DNA from 2 places in the Rothia sp. HMSC069D01 genome. Region 1 is predicted to be linked to the other one. Evidence: riboswitches for the same ligand, from Rfam matches in the RefSeq annotation. Region 1 holds a riboswitch; the other holds the start of a gene.
What was found. Region 1 has a riboswitch for thiamine pyrophosphate ahead of HMPREF2710_RS07995 (ECF transporter S component). Riboswitches for the same ligand answer to the same signal wherever they lie in the genome.
Positions count from the first base shown of each region.

Region 2: linked by a shared signal. The riboswitch ahead of HMPREF2710_RS06540 (bifunctional hydroxymethylpyrimidine kinase/phosphomethylpyrimidine kinase) and the one ahead of HMPREF2710_RS07995 (ECF transporter S component) in region 1 are both predicted to bind thiamine pyrophosphate.

Region 1 covers NZ_KV800109.1:28,040-33,448, forward strand. Annotated here, with positions in the region: gene HMPREF2710_RS07980 (septin family protein) at 1-538, shown strand, start outside; gene HMPREF2710_RS07985 (MFS transporter) at 734-2,158, opposite strand; gene HMPREF2710_RS07990 (DUF4235 domain-containing protein) at 2,319-2,552, opposite strand; TPP riboswitch at 2,820-2,920, shown strand; gene HMPREF2710_RS07995 (ECF transporter S component) at 2,979-3,611, shown strand; gene HMPREF2710_RS08000 (ABC transporter ATP-binding protein) at 3,700-5,322, shown strand; gene HMPREF2710_RS08005 (energy-coupling factor transporter transmembrane component T family protein) at 5,319-5,409, shown strand, end outside.
Region 2 covers NZ_KV800108.1:504,443-509,851, forward strand. Annotated here, with positions in the region: gene HMPREF2710_RS06535 (YoaK family protein) at 108-962, shown strand; gene HMPREF2710_RS06540 (bifunctional hydroxymethylpyrimidine kinase/phosphomethylpyrimidine kinase) at 1,414-3,156, opposite strand; TPP riboswitch at 3,148-3,328, opposite strand; gene HMPREF2710_RS06545 (ABC transporter ATP-binding protein) at 3,573-5,321, opposite strand; gene HMPREF2710_RS06550 (ABC transporter transmembrane domain-containing protein) at 5,323-5,409, opposite strand, start outside.

The DNA.
Region 1 (5,409 bases):
CCTGGTGTACTCGGAGGTTGAGGATACTTTGCCGCTGGTTCAGGATCTGCTGAATGGCGGTGAGCTGCCGAATGCTGATGAGGTTGAGAGCCTGGAGAAGTACACGGTTGAGGATCACCTGCCGGGTGTGTTCTTGAACGGTACGATTGCGGTTTCTCGTATGCCGGGTACTTCGGGTGTGCGTGTGGGTGAGGACGGCCCGTTCTTGCTGCTGTGTGACACTGAGCTGAATGAGCTGTCTGATTTTGCGGCTGAGTGCTGGCTGCAGGCTGAGGGCGACATTTCGTACGATGACCTGTTTGCGCGTCTGGCTGAGATCTTTGAGGGTCTGCCTGCGGAGGCGTATGACGAGAACCTGAGCGCTCTGGCGGCTGGTTCGATGCTGTGGGTTCGTGTGATTGATGATCCGCTGATTGATGACGCGACCTGGGCTCAGCTGACCAGCGATGAGGTTCTTGATGAGGAGGAGCAGCAGATTGCGCTGGATTCCTCCGAGGATGCTGTCTCTGACGATGAGGATGACGTGGTGGAGGACTAGCCACTGCGGTTCTCTGGTATAGCTCTCTGGCGCGGCTTACTGAGCTCCGCTTGATAAGCACTGCTTAAGCACAAAGGAGGGGCGGGTAGAAGATCATTCTTCTACCCGCCCCTCCCTTTGCGTTTACGGGTTTGCGCGGGGGTTCGCAAGGGCGGTTTGCAGGACGCTTAGCCCCGCATGCTTTACTGGGTTGCCTTACTGGGCAGCCTTGTCGCGGCGCTTCTGCTCGCGGCGAGCCGCACGCACACGCAACGGGCCGGGTGCCTTCACCGGCAGCAGCAGGAGCAGACCCGCCACCACAACAATCAGAATACCGAGCACACCCCAAATCTGCGCGCCCATGATGCTCACACACAGGCCGAACAGCATCGGCGCCAGGAAGCTGGTGGCACGACCGGTGGTCGAGTACAGGCCGAACAGCTCACCCTCAGTGCCGGGATCCGCCAGACGCGCCAGGAAGGTGCGGGACGCCGACTGCGCCGGGCCCACGAACAGGCACAGCAGCAGGGCGCATACCCAGAACACGCCCGGTTCGGGGAAGAACAGCAACGGGGTAGCCGCCAAGATAATGCCGACCAGCGAGATAACAATGATCGTCTTCGGGCCCAGGTAGTCATCCAGGTAACCACCCAGGATCGCGCCAACCGCCGCGACAGCGCTACCGGCAATACCGAACAGGATCACCTCGGAAGTGCTGAAACCGAACGTGCCCGCCGCGAGAATACCGCCGAACGTAAAAATACCGGACAGACCATCACGAAACACCGCCGAAGCAATCAGGAACCACAGGGTCTGCGGGGACGTCATCTTCAGCCGCTTAATGGTGCGCCACAGCGCCTTGTAGGAGGCGAGCAGGCCGCCCTGACGAGCCGGGGAGAGACGCTCCATACCGAGCTCCAGGAAACGCAGCTCGCGGGTGGGCAGCACCTCCGGCAGGAAGCGCTCGCGGGTGCGCATACGCACCAGCAGCGGCACGCAGAAGATCAAACACCAGGCGGCAGCGAACAATGCGACCGCACGGATATTCAGGGCGTTATCGGTGGTCAGGCCGAGCACTTCGGGGGTAAGCACAAAACCCCACAGCACCACAGCCAGCGCCAGGATGCCGCCAATGTAGCCTGCAGCCCATCCGGCGCCCGAAATCTTACCGATATTCTCCGGGTGGGAGATGCGCGGCAGCACGGCGTTATAGTTCACGTACGCGAACTCGCTGAACACGCTCGCCGCAGAAATCAGGGCGACACCCAGCCACAAGTACTGCGGGGTGGGGCCCACGAAGAAGCACGCCGCCATCGAGCCGACTAGCAGCATGGTGTTCACACCGAGCCAGAAGATGCCGCGGCCAGACTTGTCGTTACGCTGACCGGTCACCGGCGCCAGAATCGCAATGAGGAACCCTGCAATGGTCAGACCCAGAGACAGCGCCGAGGAGGTCTCTTCGGGAGTGCCGAAATAGCTACTGGTCAGGTACACGGTGAAGATGAAGGTCATCATAATCGAGTCGAAGCTCGACGAACCAACATCCCACATGACCCAGGACGCGACCGAACGGCGGCTGTTCGCGTGGTCAACGACCCTACGCGGAGCCTTCGTCTTACGGCGGGGAGAAGAAATAGTCATAGTTGTGCTTTCGGATGCCGAGGTGGCGCTTCAGCGTAGCGGCGGCGTGAAACCGGCTGAAGTGGGGCGGGCGTGCTGAAGATGGAACACCAGGCGGTACGTACCGAGTGGAGATACGTACCGCCTAGTTCATGAACTTTCGCGCGGAAGGCGCAAAGTCTTAGTTGAAGAAACGACGCTGCAGGCGAGCAATACCGAAGCTCACCACAGCACCCACGACGGAGGTCAGAACGGTCCAGAGGATGACCTGACGCAGGGTGTCTTCAGAGTCGTGGGAAATGGCGGGAGGCTGGTTGCCGGTAGCCTTGGTCCAGGCTGCGCCCAGACCCTTACCAACCAGGGCAGTAGCGCCCATGTTGATACCCGCAATGGCAAGCTTAGCGACGGGGTTCATGTGTATCTCCTTAGCTGTATACGATGCGGCGTCCTGCCCGTGAACCCCTTCGGGGTTGGGTGAGAAAAGAGCGCCACTCCCTAGCGTATAGGGTTTAAGGCGTTCGTGCCGCCTTGGAGCCGCTCCGTCCCAAAATTGTACACCGTGCAATTCTGTAATGTGGGCAGAAGAAGAAAACAAAAAGCGGCAAATTGGCACGAACAGCCAGACACGCCTACAATCGAACCTGGGCTTCCACCTGCACCACAACGGTACGGACAAGGAAGCCCACAACGACAGGGGAGCGCCACCGAGGCGCTGAGAGTGCTAAGCAGACCCTCGAACCTGATCCGGTTAGTACCGGCGTAGGGAGTCGAATTTCTTCTCAATGCCCTCGTCCAATCAGAGGGCGAGGACATTCCCCTTCCAACGACGGAAGGATCACCAATGTCACAGAACGCAACCCCCGCCTCCCAGGCATCTAGCCAGGCAGAATCGAAGAAGCCGAACCTGCGCTGGCGAGTCAACGAAATCGTTATCGCCGCAGTTATCGCAGTAGCCTGCGCCGTCATCTTCTGGATCTGGGACATCGCAGTCGGCCCCGCCGCCAAAACTGCACTCGTAGCAGCACCCGAATTCCGCCCCATCGTCGCCGGCGCATGGCTGCTTGGCGGCACCCTCAGCGGCCTGCTCATCCGCAAGCCCGGTGCGGCACTCTTCGGTGAAATCGTCGCAGCATTCATCTCCGTGCTCTTCACCGGCGGCGCGTGGAGTGGTGAAATCCTGATTGCCGGCTTCTTCCAGGGCGTTGGCGCTGAAATCGCCTTCGCAATCTTCCGCTACCGTCGCTGGGACGCATTCGTAGCAGTCTTCGCCGGTGCGCTCAGCGGCCTGTTCATGGGTGTTAACGAAATCTTCATCTACTACCCCGACATGGAACCGGTCAAGGCAATCATCTACGTAGCGTGCGCCGTCATCTCCGGCGCAGTGATCGCAGGCTTCCTCGCATGGATTCTCGTGCAGAACCTCGCCAAGACCGGTGTGCTCTCCTCGCTGGCATCCGGCAAGACCCGCCGCTAACCACCAGCAACTATCCACCGGCTAGTCACTCACCACGAGTCACCACTCGGCACACTACAGCAGCCACACAAAAGGCTAAGGAACCATCATGGAAGCAACACCGCGCGGGGCGCGCATCGAGCTCAACAACTTCAGCTGGCACCACCCCGGACGCCCAGAACCCGTCATCAGCGGACTCAACCTCACCATCAACCCCGGTGAAAAAGTCCTGCTACTGGGCACCTCCGGCGCCGGCAAATCGACGCTCCTGCACGCCATCGCCGGTGTGCTCCACGATGACGACGGCGAATCCGCCGGCGGCACCATCACCATCAACGGGCAAGCACCCGCCGAAGCACGTGGCACCGCGGGCATGATGCAGCAGGACCCCGAATCCTCCATCGTCATGGCAACCGTCGGCAACGACGTAGCCTTCGGCCCCGAAAACCTGCGCGTACCCCGCGAAGAAATCTGGGGCCGCGTCACCGAAGCCCTCACCGCAGTAGGGCTCAACCACCTTGCCCTCGACCACCCCAGCAGCGCACTGTCCGGCGGACAGAAACAGCGCCTCGGCCTGGCGGGCATCCTCTCGATGCACCCCGGCGCCATGATCCTCGACGAACCCACCGCCAACCTCGACCCCTCCGGCGTGCAGGAAGTACGCGACAGCATCCTCACCGCTGCGGAGGCGACCGGCGCGACCCTGCTCGTCGTAGAACATCGCGTGAGCATCTGGGCGCCGCACATGGACCGCATTATCGTACTCGGCGAAGGCGGCACCATCACCCACGACGGCGCACCCGACACCGTGCTCACCGAAGCCCGCCAAGAACTCATCGACGCGGGCGTGTGGGTGCCCAACTACGTGCCGCGTGCGCCGCAGAGCAACAGCGATAGCAAGTACGGCGAGGCGCTACTTCGCGCCGAAAACCTCAGCATCACCCGCGCACAACCCACCCCCAAACAACGACGTGCACGCCGACGCACCATCAAACGCCTCGGCGACACCCCCGCACCCGCACCCACCGACCTGCCCATACTGCGCAGCGGCATCAACCTCACCCTGCACGCCGGCGAACACCTCAGCGTGCTCGGGCCCAACGGCGCCGGCAAATCAACCCTAGCCCTCACCCTCGCAGGGCTCCTCACCGCACCCGACGGCACCCTCACCGCCACCGACGCGCTGCGTAATTACGACGGTAACCACGGTGGCGAGCCCGCACACTGGGACGTGCCCACCTGGACCCCAGCCCAAATGCTCAGCCGCATCGGCTACGTCTTCCAAGAACCCGAATACCAATTCATCCGCGGTACCGTACGCGAAGAACTCGAACTCGGCCCCCGCCGACTCGCCGCACTCACCCGCGAACCCCTCAACGAAGACGACCTCACCGCCCGCACCAACGAACTCGCAACCCGCCTACGCCTCACCCACCTACTCGACGCCAACCCCTTCACCCTCTCCGGCGGCGAAAAACGACGACTCTCGGTCGCCTCCGCGCTCGCCACCGCACCGAGAATACTCATTCTCGATGAGCCCACCTTCGGGCAGGATGCCCGCACCTGGGCCGAACTCGTCGACCTCATCCGCGAACTCCTCGCAGGCGGTACCGCCGTCATCTCCATCACCCACGACGAAGACTACACCGCCGCACTCGGCGGCAACCACATCACCCTCGAAGCGCTCGAAGCCTCCGAACCCCAGGCAACCAACGGAAAGGAGAACGCATGAACACCGACTTCTTCGGCACCATCGACCGAACCAGCTACTTCAGCAACCTCAACGCCGGCGTAAAACTCATCGTCTCCTTCACCCTCA
Region 2 (5,409 bases), on a different contig from region 1:
ACCTTGCATCTTCTGAGGCACCTACGTGCCTGTCACAAAAACCTCGAGTACCATAGGTGCTCGAGGTTTTTGCACGCCCAGATCTTTTTTCACCACCAAGGACCACGATGACTGCCCGCTTTGCACTTTTTCTTTCCAGGATTCCAACTCCGCGCCGCTACGGGCGGATTATGGCGCTTCTCTTAGCATCCCTGGGTGGAGCGGTAGATGTTTTCTCTCATATTCATTACAAAGCTTTGGTTGCCACGCAGACCGGTAATTTTATCCTTCTCATTGCTGATATGAGTCACAGTTCGCAGCACGCTATTCACCTGCGTTGGCTCTCAGTGATTTTCTTTAGCCTGGGGTACCTGGGCGGTCATCTTCTGCACGATCTTTTGGGGCAGAGGGCACACCTGAAACACTGGCGTATTTTTACTCTGGTGCCCTTCCTCCTCGTCTGTTTTGTGACTCCTCTGATTCACCGGGTGAGCGAGCACGGGGTTCAGGTGGGGGCGTTAGCGTTCACTATTGGCCTGCTCATTCATGCACTTGCAGACACCCGTATTGGTGAGAACCCCTTTTCCCTGTTTATGACCAGCGGAAATTGGCGCAAAATGTTAAGCGCCTGGTACACGGCCGGCGCCCTCTATACCCGTGCTATAGCTAATGCTTGCAGCACCCGGAGGGAGCGTGCTGCTGGGAAGCGTGTTGAGGGTCGTCACCCGTCAGCGGATACCTCCCCCGCCCTGTCTGAGGACGAAGGACGCCGCACCCGCAGACGTGCTCTGATGACGGCTTTAGATTACTCCCTGGTGGTCGGGGGATTTGTCGCCGGTGTGATTGCGATGGCTCTCCTAGATCAGCTGGTAGGTAGTATCTCTCTGTGGTTTGTCGGGTGTTTGGCAGCTGGAGCGTTCTGGGTGGGGTTCCGGGCCGAGAAAAATGAAGATGCGGAGAACGAAGCGGCGGCTGATTCGTAACGGTGAGACATATAGAAATATCCCGTGCAGATGAGAGTATCTGCACGGGATATTTCTATGCCGAACATTCTTCGCGAAAGCTAGAAGGAAGGCGTTTGGCCCGCCGCGGGGGTTGGATGAGGTGGTTGCGACGGGCCAAACTGGTCGGTTACACGCCGTAGAGGTGCGGGCGCGGCAGGTACATCAGCCAGTTGGGTGAGGGCCGGAATCCTACCGCTAACGGTTTTCACCGACGCCTTAAGCATAACCGGCACAACCCCCGAACCAGCGGTAGCTTGAGTGAAGCATCAATCACCTATCTCACGCCATGCCGGGACGGTATTCAGCCTAAAAACCGGCACCTAAAGCACCTGCGAGCTGGCTGCGGTGCACCCCCTCACGCAATGCCCGCCAGCTAGCGCAGAGCTAGTCATCTAGCGCAGCGCCCGTCAGCTAGCGCAGAGCTAGTCTTCTAACGCAATGCTCGGTGCGCCTGGTCAAAGAACTCATGCTCGTACACGCACGCCGACAGGTACGCCCGCGCCGCACGCACACGCTGAGCCGGTGAAGCCGCCTCAAACGCACGCTCCACCTCCGCGAGGCTACGCGCCACCTCCGCGGCGAACTCTTCGCCACCATACATGCTCAGCCACTCCGCGTACGGGTGGTCCGCATGATTCTGTGAGGAGAGCACAGCGCCCACCTCTTCGTACAGCCAGTAGCAGGGCAGGATCGCCGCGGCACCGACCACGTAATCATCACCGGCAGCGGTGGCACGCAGGAAATTCGTGTACCCCATCGTAATCGGTGAGGGCCCACCCAGACGCGCACGGTTCGCCAGCCAGCCCTCGTGCAGCTGCGATTCGGCGGCAATCGCCTCGTGCGCGCCGGCGGCCCAGTGCACCTGCGCCTCAGCGATGTCAGCACGCGCCGAGAGGGTCGCGAGCGCACGCGAATAATCACGCAGGTAGAGGGCGTCCTGGTCCAGGTAGAAGGCGAACAGGTCCTCGTCGAGGGTGCCGTCACCGAGGGCACGCACGAAGGGCAGGTCCAGGATCTGGTGCCAGGTTTCGCCACCGGCTGCCCAGAGGGCGGCGGTCCAGGGACCGGCGGGCTTTACGACAGCTTCACCGGCGGGCACGGGGCTGACCGGCAGCAGACGCTCCGGGCTGGTGCCGTCCAGAGTATTGCCCTCAGAGTCGGTGGTGGCGAGCAGGTGATGCCACGGGTACGCGGAGGCGGCAGCCTCCAGGCGGCGGGCACGGGCGGCGTGGTCCACCGGACCGTGGCCCTCACCGGAGCCGACCTGCAGCCCGGCACCTGCGGCAATGGATTCGTGGAGCCAGCGGGTGCTCCACTGCAGGGCGCGGTGGGTGTCTTCGCTGGTCAGAACGCTCTGCTCTGCGGTGTGTTCTGCGGCTTCAGTGTGCTGGAGCAGTTCCACGCCCAGGCGGGTTGCCAGCGAAGAGGACAGGGAGCATCCGGTGCCGTGCGTATTACGGCTGTCCAGGCGCGGGGTGTGTACGTGCGCGCAGGTGCCGTCCGGGAAGACCGCGGTGTTACCGGCGTCCTGACCGCACAGGTGGCCGCCCTTCACAATCACGGTGGTTCCGGTCGCCGCCGCAAGGTTCGCCGCCTGCTCGTGCGCCTCATCGAAAGTCTGGGCGGGCTCCTTCTCACAGAGCACGGCGAGCTCCGGAATGTTCGGGGTGATCACATTCACGAGCGGCACGAGGTCGCGAAGCGCCTGCTCCGCTTCCGCCTGTAGCAGGCGGTCACCGCTGGAGGCAATCATGACCGGGTCGAGCACAACCACGGGCACGGGGTGCTCGCTCAGCCAGGTGCGGACGGTACGGATCGTGTCCGCGTCGCCGAGCATGCCGATTTTCACGGCATCCACCGTGACGTCATCAAAAACGGCGGCAAGCTGAGCGGTCAAAAACTCCAGGGGCGGGGTGAATACTTCACGAACCCCACAGGTGTTCTGAGCGACCAGCGAGGTGGTCACGCACATGCCGTAACCGCCGGATGCGGTAATGGATTTGAGGTCCGCCTGAATGCCCGCACCGCCGGAGGGGTCGGTTCCCGCAATCGAGAGGACCCTCGGCACGCGAGCTGTCTGAGATGCCCGGGGGTTTCCGGAGGCGCTCGCGCCGGGTACAGGGTTGGTGGGGGTGGTGGGTGCGCACGAGGGCGCGGTAGGCTGCTCTGCCATTATCGATAATCCCTTCGCTAGTTCGAACTAGAGCAGGTTCAATGGGTGATTCTCTCAGCCTTGAGTTTTCTTACGCCGTTTCGTGCGCCCCCTGTGCCGTATGCCCTTCGTTGGGCGGGTGTTGGGCGGGTCAGCGGGTCGCGGGCGTCTCAAGGCACCCCATATCGCTCTGCCAGGTTATCACAACGATTCTCAGTAGCTGAAAGTTTTGCGGGTGACAAGTGAATCTCTCCGAAATTTTCGTTTGAGCATTGCGGTACTGCACCACCATTCCGGCTCAGGTTTTCCAGCGCAGGCTTCAGCACCCCCCCCCAGAACTCGCCCGTTAAAAGGCAATGCCCGGCACCGCTTTAGACGGTACCGGGCACTATCAGCCGGACATATCGCCGGGCATATCCACCGGGCTAGGCCAGAGCTTAGGTGAGGGCGAAAATCTCTGCCGGTGAACCCTCCGCAATGATCCTGCCCTCGTGCAGCAGGACCGCACGGTCAGCCAGCGAGGCGATACGCGCATCGTGCGAAATAATCAGCACCGCACGGTTCGCCAGCACGGCGCTCAGGGACTCGGTTGCGTCCGCGAGCTCCAGCTGAGTGGTGGACTCGTCCAGAATCACGGCGTGCGGGTCAGCAAGCACAATACGTGCCAGCGCCAGCTGCTGAATCTGGTCGCGAGTCAGCGGCGAATCCGCGCCGCTCACGACAGTATCCATGCCCTGCGGCAGGTCGCGCCACCAGCGGGCACCGATAGCGTCCAGCGCCTCGCCCATCTGCTCGACGGTTGCATCCGGCACGACCACCGTGAAGTTATCGGCGAGGGTGCCGAAGAAGACATGTGCCTCCTGGGTGCAGACCAGCAGTCGGGGGCGGCCATCGGCGGCGGCATCGGTCGGGAAGTCGCCGTGACCAACCGGGCGACCCATCACGGTGATGGTGCCCTCCAGGGCGGTCAGCGAACCACCAATCAGACGCGCCAGGGTGGTCTTACCCGAACCGGAACGACCCACCAGGGCGAGCGCCTCACCGCGGCGAATCTTCAGGTTGATGCCTTCAAGCACCAGGGCGTCCGGGGAGTAGCCGTAGGAGACGTCGGTGCAGTCAATGGCGTACTCCGGGTTCTTCACGGCTTCATCCAACACCTTGGAGAAGGCCTCGGCCCGGTGCTGTGCGCGCTCCTCACGCTGCTTCTTCGCCAGGGAGACCACACCAAACACGCGGCCCATGTTCACGAGCATGATGCGCAGGCTGCTGACGTGGTGGTTCAGCATGTCGGCGAGGGTTCGCAGGCTGAAAACCATGACCGAGGCGGTCGCTACGGCGCCCCAGCTTGCCCAGCCGAGAGCCACGCAGGCGGCACCCCAGAGCATGCACAGAACCGTGGGGATCCAGGCGTTGATAGCGTCCACGGTGAAGTACAGCTGGCGGATGCGCACCATGCCCAGCTGCGCGGCGAACTGGCGCTTGTTCTCGCCGGCGAAGGCGTCTTCACGGGCGGTATGAATGCCCAGCTCACGGATTGTGGAGGTGCCGCGAATGTTCTCGGTCAGCACGCTGTTGAGGTCGCTCACGCGCTCCTGAGCGGTCTGGTTGCGTGCCGCCATGAGCGGTAGCATCTTCGACATGATGAGGGCAAGACCGGCAATCATGGGCAGCATAATCAGACCCATTGCGGGGCTCACAAACGCCAGGGAGAGCGTAGAGATAATGAAGTACAGCAGCACGTAAATCGCGCCGAGCAGGTCCTCACTGACGGATTTTGCTGCCGAGGAGAGGTCGTCGGTCACGCGGGTGAGCAGGTCGCCGCTGCCGGCTTCTTCCACGGTGCGTGCGTCCAGGTCGAGGGTGCCGTCGAGGGTGTCCTGGTTGGCGTCACGGGTGACGAGCGCACCCAGTCGCGCCGCACTGTACGAGGAGACCATGAGGGTTATCGCCTGCACGATGAATGCCGCCAGGATAATCAGAATCGGCTGCCACGGGTAGCTGGAGAACTTGCCCGCCACCACGTCGTCCACGGTGGCACCAATCTGCAGGGGCACCACCGCACCCATGAGGGTGCTGACCATGTAGATGACGAAGGTGTAGAGGGCTCGCCCCTTATGCGCCGCGAGGTAGTTCCACATGCGGCGTGCCACGTAGGCGGGGGTTTCGATGGGGAGCTGCTTTGCCATGCTAGTTCACCTCCTGATTCTGAGTGGTTGCGGGGGTTTCTGCCTGAGCGACGGGGTAGCCGTCGCGTTCCATGCGGCGGGTCGTCTC